Regions from separate parts of the Streptomyces sp. NPDC031100 genome, predicted to be linked through region 2. Evidence: riboswitches for the same ligand, from Rfam matches in the RefSeq annotation. Region 2 holds a riboswitch; the other holds the start of a gene.
The links. Region 2 has a riboswitch for guanidine ahead of ACZ5DS_RS34915 (MBL fold metallo-hydrolase). Riboswitches for the same ligand answer to the same signal wherever they lie in the genome.
Positions count from the first base shown of each region.

Region 1 (7,582 bases), on a different contig from region 2:
GAGGGAGCGGGTGGTCGAGGGGCGGCTGCGGGGTGTGCTGCGGCATGCGCCCGTCGGCACGAACGGGTTCGGGTACGACCCGATCCTGCAGCCGGAGGGGGAGACGCGGACGTGCGCTGAGCTGAGTCCGGAGGAGAAGAACGCCATCAGCCATCGGGGGAAGGCGTTTCGGGCGTTGGTGCCGGTTGTGCGGGAGTTGTTGGGCTGAGACTTATGGGGAGGCCCCGCACCTTTGATCCAAGGCGCGGGGCCTGCCCTCTCTGTGAGCCCGGTGGGACTCGAACCCACGACACACCGGACCTAAACCGGCGCCCTCTTGCCAGCTGGGGTACGGGCCCGCAACGCTGCCTACTCTACTGGGCCTCAGGGAGCCGGTGTGCGGCGAGATCGATTCGCGTAGGTGTCCGTCTGGCTATGGCATGAAGGGCACAGATACCGAAGGTTTTCGCGACGGTTGTCCAGCCGGTCGCCGTTGATGTGATCGATCTCCAGGACCAGGCGCCTGCCTTGCCAGATGTCGCCGATGCCGCACTCGGCGCAGATGTGCGGCATGCCCAGGTCGTCGAGGGCACGTCGCAGCAGGGCCGTTTTGGTGCGGTTCGAGCCTGGCTCCTCTCGTCGCAGGATCCGGTCGGGGGACTTTCGGTGCCGCGATACGGAGCCGCGAAAGTGGCCTTGCCCGGTGAAGTGATCAGTGGCGATGCCGTGTGCCTCCAGACTGCGCTTCACTCGTGCGCGAGCGGCGCCATTGGTGTCGCGGTAGCCGAGGATCTTGAGTAAGCCGGAAACGCTGGTGGCTCGGGCGGCCGCCGATGCGAGAACGTCCCGGGGAAGGTCTTCGAGACTGCGCCCGCGGCCACGGGTGAAGTGCGATGTGTCGATGCCGTATTGGTCCAGTCGCCTACTGACGAGCCCGTAGGGACTGTCCTCGGGCGGATAGCCGAGGTACTCGAACATTTCGCGGATGCTGTGCGATCGGGCTGCCGCCTCTTCCAGCAGTTCGCGTGCGTAGGACCGCTTCTCCCGAGGCGGGAGTGGCTCCTCGACGAAGTGCGAGGTGTCGATCCCATAGTGCTCCAGCCTGTGGCATAGGTAGCGCCGAGGCCCGCTGCCCAATGGCGCGCCCAACCGTCGCATCAGATCCACCACGCTGGTCGAGACGGCGGCAGTCCTCATCAGTACGTCCCTGGGGTACTTGGGAGTCCTCATGCGCCCCACCGCCTCCGGCGTCCCCGGTAAGTGTCGGTCGTGGCATGGCAGTTAGGGCACAGCAGCCGCAGATTCTCCGGGCGGTTGTCCCACCAGTCACCGCTGATGTGGTCGACTTCGAGGCGGAGCGGTTTGCCGTTCCATTCCGGCCCTGTGCCACACGCCGCGCAGACTTCACGGACTCCGGTACGCAGAAGCTCTCGGAGCAGCCGCTCGCCAGGGACCCTTCCGTCCTCGGCCCTGCGAAGGGTGAGCGGGCCGCCGAGTGATCCCTTCGGGCGCCCCTGACGTGCAGGGATGAAGTGAGAAGTGTCGATTCCGAGCGCGACGATGCGGCGACTGATGTGCGTTTGGTTGCCCCCGACCTGGCTGATTCCCAGATGGCGCACGACGTCCTTGATGCTGGTCGACACCGCCACGGCCGCGCGTAGGCGCTCTTCCGTGTGCCGGACCTGGTTCGTGGCGAGGTGCGAGATGTCCACGCCGGCCTCGGCCATCTTCTCGCGCAGGTAGCGCCTACTCCCGGGAGTCGGTGTGCCGCCGCACCACCGAACGGCGTCGTCGATGTGCCCCGTCTCGCGGGCGGCTTCCTCCAGCAGTTCGCGGGTGTATCTGATGGACACGCCTCCTCCGTTCCGGGCGTGCGTTCGCAGCCCGTACGGAGTAACGAACCGGTTATCGGACAGTCACGCCCGGCAATGGGAAACGGCCCGCAGCGGAGTGTCCGGTGCGGGCCGTTGCGAGAGGAGGAGTCAGATCCCCAGGTCCTTGATGATCTTTGCCACGTGGCCCGTCGCGCGGACGTTGTACAGGGCCCGTTCGACCTTGCCCTGTTCGTCCACGATGATCGTGGAGCGGATGACGCCCATGTACGTCTTGCCGTAGTTCTTCTTCTCGCCGAAGGCGCCGTAGGCGTCGAGGACCTTCTTGTCGGGGTCGGCGAGGAGGGTGACCTTCAGGGACTCCTGGTCGCGGAATGCGGCCAGCTTCTCCGGCTTGTCGGGGGAGATGCCGATGACGTCGTAGCCGGCGCCGGCCAGGAGGGTCAGGTTGTCCGTGAAGTCGCAGGCCTGCTTGGTGCAGCCGGGGGTCAGGGCCGCGGGGTAGAAGTACACGATGACCTTGCGGCCCTTGTGGTCCGACAAGGACACCTCGTTGCCGTCGGCGTCGGGGAGGGTGAAGGCGGGGGCCACGTCCCCGGGCTGGAGTCGCTCGCTCATCGGTCCAGCGTAACGGGGGGCGTTGCGGTGCGGTGGAGGCTGGAGCTGACAGACTGTCCAGAACAGCATCAGGAGACTTCGGAGGCCGTACGGTGGCGGAGACGTCGGACACCAGAACCCCGGCGCAGATCGAGGCGGACATCAAGCGCCGTCGTGAAGTGCTGGCCGAGACGCTCGACGAGATCGGGGTGCGGGTGCATCCGCAGACGATCGTCGCGGACGCCAAGGCCAAGGTCGTCGCCAATATCGATCACACGGTGGGGCGGGCCTACGTCCAGGTGAACCGGGTGGTGAGTGAGGTGCGGGCGCGGTTCGTGGACGAGGAGGGCTCGCCCCGGCCGGAGCGGATCGTGCCGGTCGCGCTGGTCGTGGTGGGGGTCGTGGGGCTGTTCGCCCTGGGCTCGCGGCGGCGGCGCAAGGGCTGACGGGGGCGGAGTCGAGCGGTGGCCCGGGTCGTACGGGCCGGTCCGAGGCAGGTAGGTTCGAGGCGTGAGCGCCAACAGAAACAGCAACCCTCAGCACGACAAGCTGCCCATCCGGATGCTGCACGACCGGGTTCTCGTGCGGCAGGACGCCGGTGAGGGCGAGCGGCGGTCGGGCGGCGGCATCCTGATCCCGGCGACGGCGGCGGTCGGGCGGCGACTGGCCTGGGCCGACGTCGTCGCGGTGGGGCAGAACGTACGGACCGTGGAGCCGGGTGACCGGGTCCTGTTCGACCCGGAGGACCGGGCGGAGGTCGAGGTGCGGGGCGTGGCGTACGTGCTCATGCGGGAGCGGGATCTGCATGCCGTGGCCGCGGACCGGTTCGAGGGGGCGGAGGACTCCACGGGCCTCTACCTCTGATTCAACAGCTCAAAGGGGCTGGTGACTGTTGTCACCAGCCCCTTCGTCGTTCCTTTGCTATGTTCGAAGGAGCCCGACGAGACGCGCCGTACCGGGATGCAGGCAAAGACGACGCACCGAGGAAGAGTCGTCCGTTCGTCTCGGAGGTGTTTGTCGTGGCCTGGGTGCTGCTGATTGTTGCCGGTCTGCTGGAAGTCGGCTGGTCGATCGGGATGAAGTACACCGACGGGTTCACACGTCTGGTGCCCAGCGTGTTCACCGGTGCGGGGATCGTCGCCAGCATGGTGCTGCTGTCGTATGCCGCCAAGTCGCTGCCCATCGGTACCGCCTACGGCGTGTGGGTCGGTATCGGGGCGGCCGGGGCGGCGGTGCTCGGCATGGTGGTGCTGGGTGAGCCGGTCACCGCCGCCCGGATCTTCTTCGTCTGTCTGCTGCTGGTCGCCGTGGTGGGGCTGAAGGCGACCAGCGGTCACTGACGGTTCGGAGACCTTGTCGCCGCGTCGTCGCCGCGTTCCTACGGTTGCCTACGGTTGGCCTCCGATGGCGCCTCCGTCGCCTGTGGTGCCGGCGTCGGTGCCGCCGCCCGTGGTCGTGCCGCCGCCGGTGGTCCCGCCCGGGGTGCCGCCGCCGGTGGTCGTGCCGCCGTCGGTGGTGGTTCCGGTGGTGCCGCCGGCCGTGGTGGTGCCGCCGCCGTCGGTGGTGGTTCCGGTGGTGCCGCCGTCCGTCGTCGTGCCGCCGTCGGTGGTGGTGCCGTCGGTCGTGCCGCCGTCCGTGGGGGTGCCGGTGGGGGTGCCGGTGGTGCCGCCGGTGTGCTGGCCGCCGTCGGTGGTGGTGCCGCCGTTGTCCTGGCCGCCGGTGCCGGGCTTTCCGGAGGGCTGGGTGCTGGGGGTCTGGATCACGTCGGCGCCCGGCTGGAGTTCGAGGTCGAAGTCGGTGACCGGCTTGCCCTTCAGCGCGTTCTTCGTGTACTGCGCCCAGATGTCGGTGGGCGGGCCGCCGCCGTTCATACGGGGCTGGCCGAGGGCGCCGTAGAGCGGCATGTGCTTGGCCGTGACCGGGTCCTGGCCCATGACGGAGACCACGGTGGCGAGGTCCGGGGTGTAGCCCGCGAACCAGGCGGCGGTGTCCTCCTCGGCGGTGCCGGTCTTGCCGGCCGCGGGGCGGCCCGCGGCCTGGGCGGCGGTGGCGGTGCCGTTGTCGACCACGCTCTGCAGGACGGAGGTGGTGGTGTCGGCGGCCTCGCGGGTGACGGCCTGCTTGGTCTCCGGGTTGGGCAGCTCGACCTCTTCCTTGCCGTCCTTGGTGATCTTCTCGACCATCGTGTACGTGCCGTGCTTGCCGTGGTTGGCGAGCGTGGCGTACGCCTGAGCCATGTCCAGGACGTTGGCGGTGGCGGTGCCGAGGGCGATGGACGGGTAGGGCTGGAGGTCGTTGGTGTCGGCGGGGATGCCGAGGTCGACGGCGGTCTCCTTGACCTTGGCGGGGCCGACGTCGACGGCCATCTGCGCGTAGACGGAGTTGACCGAGAGATCGGTGGCCTTGCGGACGGTGATGTCGCCGTACGACTTCTCGTCCTCGTTCGCGGGGGCGTAGGCGCCGCCGCTCCAGCCCTGTACGGGGCGCCGGGTGGTGCCGTCGTACGCCGTGTTCGGGGTGATGGTCTGGCCGCTCTGGGTGGTGGAGAAGTTCTGGACGGCCGAGGTGAACACGAACGGCTTGAAGGTGGAGCCGACCTGGAAGTCACCGCGGGTGGCGCCGTTGGTGTACTGCTTCACGTAGTCGATGCCGCCGTACAGGGCGACGACCTTGCCGGTCTTGGGGTCGACGGAGGCGCCGCCGGCCCGGACGTAGGTGTCGGCCTTGCGGTTCTTCTTGTCCAGCTTGGACATCAGCTGGTCGTTCACGGCCTTGACGAAGGCGTTCTGCTTGCTCTTCTGGAAGGTGGTCGTGATGCGGTAACCGCGGCCCTCCATCTGCTCCTTGGTGAGGATGTCGTGCTCGATGAGGTAGTCCTTGACCGCCTGGACGAGGTAGCCGCGCTGGCCGGACAGGCCGGTGGAGACGGTCTGTTCCTTCGGCATGGGGAACTTCATGCCGGTGCGCTCGGACTCGCTGAGCCAGCCCTTGGTGACCATGCCGTCCAGGACGTAGTTCCAGCGGGCGACGGCGGCGGACTTGTTCTCGGGGTGGGCCACGACGTCGTACTCACTGGGCGCGTTGACGAGCGCGGCGAGGTAGGCGGCGCGGGCCGGGTCGAGGTCGGTGGCGTCCACGCCGTAGTAGGCCTGGGCGGCGGCCTGGATGCCGTAGGCGTTGCGGCCGAAGTAGCTGGTGTTGAGGTAGCCCTCGAGGATCTGGTCCTTGGACTTGTTCCGGTCCAGCTTGATCGAGATGAAGAACTCCTTGGCCTTGCGGGTGACCGTCTGTTCCTGGGCCAGGTAGTAGTTCTTCACGTACTGCTGGGTGATGGTCGAGCCGGACTGCTTGCCCTTGCCGGTGGCCGTGTTCCAGGCGGCGCGGAGCATGGCCTTGGGGTCGACGGCGGACTCGGTGTAGAAGTCGCGGTCCTCGGCGGCGAGTACGGCGTGCTGGGCGTCCTTGGAGACCTGGGCGAGGGTGACGTTCTCGCGGTTGATGTCGCCGTCGCGGGCCAGCTGGGAGCCGTCGGCGTAGAGGTAGACGTTGCTCTGCATGGTGGCGAGGGCGTTGGCGGGCGGGATCTTCACGAGCGAGTAGCCGAGGAAGAAGAGGCCGACGATCAGCAGGACGCCGATCACGAAGGTGCCGAGCACCATGCGCCAGGTCGGAATCAGCCGCCGCCACCCGGTCCGCTTGGGCCGCTTGGGCTTCTTGCCGTTGCCACCGCCGGGGCCTCCGGGGCCGCCGGGTCCTCCGGGGCCGCCGCTGTCGGAGAGGGCGGCGGCGGTCTTGGGGGTCTGGGGGGTGGAGCTGGCGCGGGGGGTACGAGAGGTGCCGGTGCCGGATGCGGCTCCGGTCGGACCCGCGGGGGCCTTGGGGGCGGCAGCGGCGGAGGCGCCGGCCGGCGCGGCACCGCCCGCGGCCTGAGCCGCCTTCGCGGCGGCGCCGCTTGCCATGCCTGCCTGGGCCGCGGCGCCCGCTCCGCCCGGCCGGCGCGGGGCGTTGACGCGCCGGAGGACCTGGGTGCTCTCGGGTGCCGGGGTCTCCCCGGAGGCCTGCGGGCCACCGGCCGCCGCCTTGCCGGTGCCGTCCGACCGGTTCCCGGACGCGGCGTCCTGGGGTGCCCGGGGAGGGCTGATACGCCGGAGGACCTGGGTGCTCTCGGCGGGGTTGGCCTGCTCGGAGTCGTGCGACCTGTGGGCAGCCGGGGTCCGCCCGCCCTGCGCGGGCACGCCGGCACGCCGGGGGGTCGGGGCCGACTCGCCCTGCGCCCGGGACTCGTCGCCCGGGGCCGGCGCCTGGGGCTGACCGCCGCGAGGAGCCCCCTGGGCCCCATGAGACTTCCCGGGCTGACGGGACGTGGCAGCTTCCTGAGACATCTCGGAGCCCTGAGGCCGCGCGGCCTGACGGGACTCACCAGACCCCTGAGCCTCTGCAGCCCCCCGGGGCTTGTCCGCACCCTGAGGCCTGCCGGACTGACGGGGTTCAGCGGAAGGCTGCGCGGACCCCCGGGGCCTGTCAGCACCTTGCCTTCCGGACTGACGGGAGTCAGCAGACCCCTGGGACTCCGCGGCTCCCTGGGACCTTTCAGCTCCTCCCTGGGGCTGCTGGGACCCCTGAGGCCTCTCAGCTCCTTGGGGCTGTTGGGATGCTTGAGGCCTCTCAGCTCCTTGGGGCTGCTGGGATGCCTGAGGCCTCTGGGACCCCGCGGTCGCCGGGCCCTTGTCGCCCGCAGACCCCTCCGTGCCGGTCCGCCCCGCACGGCTCGCCTGAGCAGCCAGAGCCGCCCGGCGCGCCCGCGTCGCCTGGTCCACACCGGCACCGGAAGGCGACTGCCCCCCGAGCGTCCGGCCCGCCCCGGCCGCCGCACCGGCATCCCCCTGGGCACTCTGAGCCGACCCACCGGCCGAACCCGGCCGGTCCTGACCCTGCTCGGCCCGAACCTCGCTCAGTCCCTCCCGAGACTGCCCCTCCCGAGACTGCCCCTCCCGAGACTGCCCCTCCCGAGACTGCCCCTCCCGAGGCCGGCCCTCCCGGGCCTCGTCCTGGTCGGTCCGTGCCCGGTGTTGTTGGGGTCGGGTGTTGGTCCCCGGCTCTCCGGGCCCTTCAGCCGGCAGCGGTGTGGTGGGTACCCCGCCCTTGTTCTGCTGCTGCGGCTGCGGCTCGTCGCT
Region 1 is NZ_JBVIGN010000011.1:162,238-169,819, reverse strand. Features, by position in the region: gene rdgB (RdgB/HAM1 family non-canonical purine NTP pyrophosphatase) at 1-208, shown strand, start outside; tRNA gene ACZ5DS_RS29115 (tRNA-Leu) at 264-338, opposite strand; gene ACZ5DS_RS29110 (HNH endonuclease) at 364-1,176, opposite strand; gene ACZ5DS_RS29105 (HNH endonuclease) at 1,206-1,832, opposite strand; gene bcp (thioredoxin-dependent thiol peroxidase) at 1,962-2,429, opposite strand; gene ACZ5DS_RS29095 (DUF3618 domain-containing protein) at 2,522-2,854, shown strand; gene ACZ5DS_RS29090 (GroES family chaperonin) at 2,970-3,272, shown strand; guanidine-III (ykkC-III) riboswitch at 3,319-3,390, shown strand; gene ACZ5DS_RS29085 (DMT family transporter) at 3,428-3,748, shown strand; gene ACZ5DS_RS29080 (transglycosylase domain-containing protein) at 3,797-6,367, opposite strand.
Region 1: it holds a riboswitch for guanidine, as region 2 does, so the genes downstream of both, ACZ5DS_RS29085 (DMT family transporter) here and ACZ5DS_RS34915 (MBL fold metallo-hydrolase) in region 2, are expected to answer to the same signal.

Region 2 (7,582 bases):
ATCACCGGATCTGACACAGCTTCTCAACGCACTGCGCTGCTCGGCTCGGTCCCGAGCCTCATCAGGGAGGAGCAGCACCGACAACCGGCACCGGACGACCCGCACTGCGATCTCCTCGTAGATCTGACCGACTGGTAGGGCCCTTGCACCTCGGCCGGCCGCTACCGGACCGCCGCCTTCGGTGGGCGTTCCCGCAGTGCGCCGTATCCGACGAAGTAGGCGGGGAGCCGGCGCAGCCAGGGGGATCCGCTGAGGAGGCGGGCCCCGTGCTGCGCCCTCTCCACGCTGCCGAGCGGCGGGCGGCCGTGCAGGACGGGCCCGATGACGGCCGCGTGGGCCATGCGCTGGAGCGCCTGGGTGGTGACCGTGGTGGGACGGCGTCGGCGCTGCACTCCGCGTACGTCGCGCAGGCCCACGGTCCCCCGGCTCAGGGGCCCGACCAGGTGGCGGGCGGCGGCCACGGCGTCCTGGACCGCGAGGTTGATCCCGATGCCGAATACCGGGGACATGGCGTGCGCGGCGTCGCCGATGCACAAGAGGCCGGGGCGGTGCCAGCGGCGCAGCCGGTCCAGGCGGACGTCGAGGAGCTTGACCTCGTCCCACGAGCGCAGGGCGTGCGCACGGTCGGCCATCCAGGGGACGGCCTCGGTGAACTCGGCCAGGAAGCGGTCCAGGCCGGCGGCGCGGCGCTGTGTGTCGGTGCCCTTGGGGATGAGCGCGGCGATCTGCCAGTAGTCGCCGCGGTCGATCATCGCGGTCAGGAACCGGTCGCCGGAGGCGCCGACGAGTCCGCGCGGGTCTCCCTCCCGCCGTGGCAGGCGGAACCACCAGGCGTCCATCGGGCAGGTGAAGCGGCGGAGGCGGAGTTCCGGCCGGGTCCGGGCCAGTGATCCCCGGCCGTCGCAGGCGACGGTGAGGGCGGCGCGCAGCTCGCCGGTGCGGCCGTCGGAGGTGCGGTAACGGACCCCGGTCACCCGTCCGGACTCGACCAGGAAGGAGGTCGCTTCGGTGTTCATCCGCAGGTCGAAGGACGGTTCGCGGCGGGCCTCGTCGGCCAGCAGGTCCAGCAGGTCCCACTGGGGCACCATCGCCACGTAGTTGTAGGGGCCGGGCAGCACGGAGAGGTCCGCGACGGTGACCGTCGAGCGGCCGGTTCCGACCGGCAGCTGGACGGTGTTCACGCGACGTTGGGGCAGCCGGGCGAAGCGCTCGGCCAGTCCCAGGTCGTCCAGCAGCGCGAGGGTCGAGGGGTGGACGGTGTCGCCGCGGAAGTCCCGCAGGAAGTCGCCGTGCTTCTCCAGCACCGTCACCTGGACGCCGGCCCGGGCCAGCAGCAGGGCGAGCACCATGCCCGCGGGGCCGCCCCCCACCACACAGCACGTGGTGTGTTCCATGGCAGTCCTGCCCTTCACGAGAGCAGTAATTCATCGGTCGATGAATACTATACTCCCCCGCGCGTCCGGACCTCGACTCCCGTACCGGCCGACCGAACATGCCGCCAAGCGGAGCAATCACCGGCGTGCCGCGACCGGGCACAGCAGGCTGGACGTCTTGTCGGGGTCGTGTGACAGGAGTCGCGTGTGCGAAGGCTGCGTAGGCCGAACCGTCAGGCATGCCGCCCGCCCGTACGCCATGCCCGCCGGGCCGCTGCGGCACCTCCCGTTCCGGCGGCTCCGACGGCGTGCGTGCACAGGAGCGACGGGTGAGGTACCGGCACACCCGCAGGGAGCCGGAGGCCGCCATGGCCGTACGGACACAGCTGCCCGAGCCCCCGGCGTGGATGCGCTGGCTCCCGGTCCTGTACATCGTGGCCCTTCTGCTGCTCGAACCCCTGACACCCGTGGACTGGCCGGTGAGCTTCGCGCTGATCGCCGTGCCTCTCGTGACCGCCTTCGCCCACGGGCCCTTCGTGGTCGCCGGTGCCACGGTCTTCTCCGTCGTCTTCGAAGGGGTGCTGGCCGGTACCCCGTGCTGTGCGGGCCGCGCCGTCGGCTATCTGTGGGAGCGCCACTACGTGGCGTCGTACATCTGCACCGCCCTGGTGGGCGCGCTCGGCACGATCCTGGCCGCCCACCGGACCCGCCGTGAGCGCACGCTCGCCGACGTGCGGTTCGTGGCCGAGATCGCGCAGCGCGTGCTGCTCAGACCGGTGCCGCACCGGATCGGCAACCTTCGTCTGGAAAGCCTCTACCTGTCCGCCGCCGCGGAGGCACGCATCGGCGGCGACCTCTACGAGGCGGTCCCCACCCCGTACGGGGTACGGCTGCTCATCGGCGACGTCCGCGGCAAGGGGCTGCTGGCGGTCGAGACCGCCGCCACCCTGCTCGGCGCGTTCCGCGAGGCGGCTCATGACGAGCCGGATCTTCCCGCCCTGGCGGAGCGCGTGGAGACGAGCATGGACCGCAGGGCGGACCAGCTCGGCGGAACGGAGCTGGGCGAGCGGTTCGTCACCGCCGTCTTCGCCGAGATCCCCGCCGACGGCCATCTCGTCCGCGTCGTCAACTGCGGCCACCCGCCCCCACTCCTCATCCGGCCCGACGAGGTGTGCGAGCTGGACAGAGGGAACTCGGGCCCGCCGTTGAACCTCGGCATGCTCGTCGAAGACCCGTACCACGTCGACGTCTACGACTTCCGCCCCGCCGAGCAGATCCTGCTGTACACGGACGGCATCACGGAGACCCGCGACGCCTCGGGCGCCTTCTACCCCCTGCTCGAGCGCCTCCGTTCCTGGGGCCCCCTGCCCCCCTCGGAGCTGCTGGAACGGCTCCACAACGACCTGCTGGCCTACAGCAACAACCGCCTGCAGGACGACACCGCGGCCCTCACCGTCTGCCTGATCGCCGACGGGCCGACCGCACCGCACCAGAGCCTCTGAGGTTCACGGACTGCGTGATAGCGTCCCGCCGGAGGCTCGAACGTGCCTGCCCCGGACGAGATGTGCGCCGTACCCGGCCCGCCAAGACGACGCACGCACGGAGGCATCGTGAACGGCGGCACGCATCTCATCGACTTCGCCGACGCCCCTCCCCCGGCGCGCCCGCTGGACGTGCGGTGGATCCACGGTTCGCCGTCGGCCAAACACAACACGGACCCGGACATCCAGGTCTACGCCTACGACGAGCACACCTTCATCCTGCGGCAGAACATGGCGGTCCACTACGAGGCGCCGTTCCTGTTCCTGCTGTGCGGTACCGAGCGGGCGGTGCTGATCGACACCGGTGCCACCGAGTCCCCCGAGTTCTTCCCCCTGCGCCGGGTGGTCGACGGGCTCCTCGCGGACTGGCTCGACCAGCATCCCCGGGACGGCTACCAGCTGCTCGTGCTGCACACCCACGGGCACGGTGACCACGTGGCGGGCGACGGCCAGTTCGCCGACCGCCCCGACACCACGGTGGTGGGTGCCGACCGAGCCACCGCCTGGCGGTACTTCGGCTTCGACGCGGACCCGGAAGCCGTCGCCCGCGTCGACCTGGGCGGCCGGGTCCTGGAGTGCCTGGCCACCCCGGGCCACCACGAGGCGGCCGTCACCTACTACGACCCGCCCACCGGCCTCCTGCTCACCGGTGACAGCGTCTACCCCGGCCGGCTCTACATCCAGGACGTCCCTGCCTTCACCCACAGCATCGAGCGCCTGATCGAGTTCGCCGACCGCCGGCCCGTCACCCATGTGCTCGGCTGCCACATCGAGATGACCACCGAACCGGGCGTGGACTACCCGGTCCGCACCACCTACCAGCCCGACGAGCCCCCGCTCGAGCTGACCCCGGCTCACCTCCACCGGATCCGGGACGCGCTCGCCCGACTCGGCGACGACCGCTCCCGGAGCGCCCACGCCGACTTCGTCCTCTGCCCCCGGACCTGAGCGGTCAGGGTTCCTCAGGCTGCCGTCGCTTCGGCCTTCCGGGGCGGCGCTCCACCGTCACGGTGAATCGGCGTCCTCGTGCCGGTCAGGGGCGCGCCCGTGCCGCCCCGCCGGGCGGCGACGATCTCCGCCACGATCGACAGGGCGGTCTCCTCCGGTGTACGGGCGCCGAGGTCGAGGCCGATCGGGGAGCGCAGCCGGGCCAACTCCCGCTCGCCGACGCCTTCTTCGCGCAGCCGCCGATTGCGGTCCTCGTGGGTGCGGCGCGAGCCCATCGCGCCCACGAAGGCCACCGGCATCGCGAGGGCCGCCTTCAGCAGGGGTACGTCGAACTTCGCATCGTGGGTGAGCACGCACAGGACCGTACGGGCGTCGGTGACGGTCCGCCGAAGATAGCGGTGGGGCCAGTCGACGACGATCTCGTCGGCTTCGGGGAAGCGGGCCTGCGTGGCGAAGACGGAGCGGGCGTCGCAGACGGTCACGTGGTAGCCGAGGAACTTGCCGGCCCGCGCGAGCGCGGATGCGAAGTCGACCGCGCCGAAGACGATCATGCGCGGGGGCGGCACGTTCGACTCGACCAGCAGGGTGACGCCGCCGGGACAGTGCGAGCCGTCCTCGGCGATGTCCACCGTGCCGGTGCGCCCTGCCTCCAGCAGGGCGAGGGCCTCGGCGGTCGCCGTCCGGTCCAGGTCCGGATGGCCGCCGAGTGCGCCCTCGTACGTGCCGTCGTGTCGCACGAGCAGCGCCCGGCCCAGCAGTTCCGCCGGGCCGCGGGCGACCCGGGCGAGGGCCGCCGGTTCGCCCCGGACAGCGGCAGCCAGGGCGGATGCCAGGACCGTGCGCGCGGGCGCCAGCCCGCTCACCGGCGTGATCAGCACCTCGATCGTCCCGCCGCAGGTCAGTCCTGCGGCGAAGGCGTCCTCGCCGCTGTAGCCGAACAGGTCCGTGACACTCTCGCCCGTCCGGAGAGCCTGCCGGCACAGCTCGTACACCGCGCCTTCCACGCACCCGCCGGAGACCGAGCCGATGACGGTGCCCTCGCCGTCGACGGCGAGGGCGGCGCCGGGGCCGCGTGGCGCGCTGCCGCCCACCGCCAGCACGGTGGCTACGGCGAAGTCCCGGCCCTCCTCGACCCAGCGGAGCAACTCCTCGGCGACGTCAAGCATGTGGCGCCCCCGCGCGGATGACGCGGTCCGGCCTGATCGGCAGGTTGCGGTGGCGGACGCCGGTAGCGTGCCAGACCGCGTTGGCGATGGCGGCCGCTGCGCCCACGATGCCGACCTCGCCGATCCCCTTGATCCCGACCGGGTCCTTCGGGTCCGGGTCGTCGATCCAGTCGGCCTCGATGCGGGGGACGTCGGCGTGCGTGGCCACGTGGTAGCCCGCGAGGTCCGCTCCGACGTGTCCGCCCGAGGTCCGGTCCCGTACGGCCTCCTCGTGCAGGGCCATGGAGATGCCCCAGATCATGCCGCCCAGGAACTGCCCGCGCGCGGTGAGCGGGTTGACGATCCGGCCGGCCGCGAACATACCGAGCATGCGGCGCACGCGCACCTCGCCGGTGGCGACGTCCACGGCCACCTCGGCGAACTGCGCCCCGTAGGAGTGCCGTTCGGCCGGGGTCAGGGCGCCGATGGCCGCGGTGGTGTCCGACCGTACGGTGATGCCTTCCGGGGGGATGTCGCTGCTGAGGGCCAGCCTGTCACGCAGTTCGTCGGCCGCGATGGTGACCGCCCAGGCCCACGAGCGGGTGCCCATGGAGCCACCGGCGATCATCGCAGGTCCGAAGTCACTGTCGCCGATGCGCACATGGACGCGCTCCGGTGGCACGCGGAGTGCGTCCGCGGCGACCAGGGTGATGGCCGTACGGGCCCCGGTGCCGATGTCGGCCGCGGCGATCCGGACGGTGAAGGTGCCGTCGGTGTGGGCGGTCACGGCGGCCGTGGACGGCCCGGCGCCCGCGTGGAAGGAGGCTGCCGCCATGCCGGTGCCGAGCAGCCAGCGCCCGTCCCGGCGCAGGCCGGGACGCGGGTCCCGGTCCGCCCAGCCGAACCTGCGGGCTCCCTCCCGGTAGCAGGCGGGCAGATTGCGGCCGGCGAAGGGCAGGCCGGAGACCGGGCCCTTGTCGGGTTCGTTGCGCAGGCGCAGCTCGATGGGGTCGATCCCGCACTGCTCGGCGAGTTCGTCGAGCGCCGACTCCAGCGCGAACGAGCCCGGCGCCTCACCCGGGGCGCGCATCCACGTCGGGGTCGGCACGTCGAGCCGTACGACCCGGTTGGCGGTGTGGTGCGCGTCGGCGTCGTACATCACGCGGGCCACCGCGGCGCTCGGTTCGATGAACTCGTGCACGGTGGAGGTGAGGCTGAGGGAGCGGTGGTCCAGTGCGCGCAGCCGTCCGTCGGCGTCGGCGCCGAGCCGGACGCGCTGGGTGGTGGGGCTGCGGTAGCCGGCCAGCGAGAACATCTGACGGCGGGTCAGGATCACTCGTACGGGGCGTTGCAGGACGGTCGCGGCCATCACGGCGGCCACCTGGTGGGCGCGGACGCCCTTGCTGCCGAAGCCGCCCCCGACGTGTTCGGAGCGTACGCGCACCGAGGCCGGGTCGAGCGAGAACAGGCCGGCGAGTTCCCCGACGATCCAGGTGGCGCCCTGGTTGGAGTCGACCACCTCGAGCCGGCCGTCCTCCCAACGGGCGGTCGCCGCGTGCGGTTCCATCGGGTTGTGGTGCTCTTCGGGTGTGGTGTACTCGGCGTCCAGGACGACGGCCGATGCGGCCAGCTCGGTGTCGAGGTCGCCCTTCTCCGTCACCGCCGGCGCAAAGCTGTCCAGCGGGTAGGCGTCCGGGTGGTCGCCGGTGAAGTCGATGTCGTGGGGCTCCTGTTCGTAGTGCACCACGAGCGCCTCGGCGGCCTCCCTGGCCTGCTCGGAGGTCTCGGCGACGACCAGCGCCACCGGCCAGCCCACGTGGGGCACCCGGTCGTGCTGGAAGACGGCGCAGGTCGGGTCGGGCTTCGATCCCATCAGGCCGACGTAGTCGGTCTCGACGCGCGGGGCGTTGCGGTGGTCCAGTACGGCGAGGACGCCCGGCATGGCGAGGACGGGAGCGCTGTCGATGACGCTGATGCGGCCACGGGCGATGGTGGACAGCACCAGCCAGCCGTGCGCGAGGTCGGTGAAGGGGATCTCTCCCGCGTAGCGGGCCGCTCCGGTGACCTTGTCCCTGCCCTCCACACGGGTGTGTGCGGTGCCGACGGAGGGTGTCGGCGTGAGTGTCCCGGTGGTGACGGTGGTCATCGGGTGGCCTCCTCGGCGAGTTCGGTCAGCACGGCCACCACGAGGTTCTGCATCAGGGTCACCTTGTATCCGTTGTGGGGCAGCGGACGGGCCGCCGTCAGTTCGGCGGCGGCAGCGGCGGCGTAGGTCTCGGCGGTGGCCGGGGCACCGGTCAGGACGCGTTCGGCCGCGAGGGCCCGCCACGGCCGGGAGGCGACCGCGCCGAAGGCGAGGCGTACGTCCCGGACGACGCCGTCACGGACGTCGAGCGCGGCGGCGAGCGAGCCGATGGCGAACGCGTACGAGGCGCGTTCGCGCACCTTGCGGTAGCGGGAGTTGGCGGCGGTCGGGCTGGGCGGCAGGGTGACGCCGGTGATCAGCGCGCCCGGCGGCAGGGCGGTCTCGCGGTGCGGGGTGTCGCCGACGGGCGGATAGAACTCCGCGATGGGC
Region 2 is NZ_JBVIGN010000015.1:196,573-204,154, forward strand. Features, by position in the region: gene ACZ5DS_RS34905 (FAD-dependent oxidoreductase) at 162-1,394, opposite strand; gene ACZ5DS_RS34910 (PP2C family protein-serine/threonine phosphatase) at 1,703-2,875, shown strand; guanidine-III (ykkC-III) riboswitch at 2,904-2,971, shown strand; gene ACZ5DS_RS34915 (MBL fold metallo-hydrolase) at 2,984-3,862, shown strand; gene ACZ5DS_RS34920 (XdhC family protein) at 3,877-5,028, opposite strand; gene ACZ5DS_RS34925 (xanthine dehydrogenase family protein molybdopterin-binding subunit) at 5,021-7,153, opposite strand; gene ACZ5DS_RS34930 (FAD binding domain-containing protein) at 7,150-7,582, opposite strand, start outside.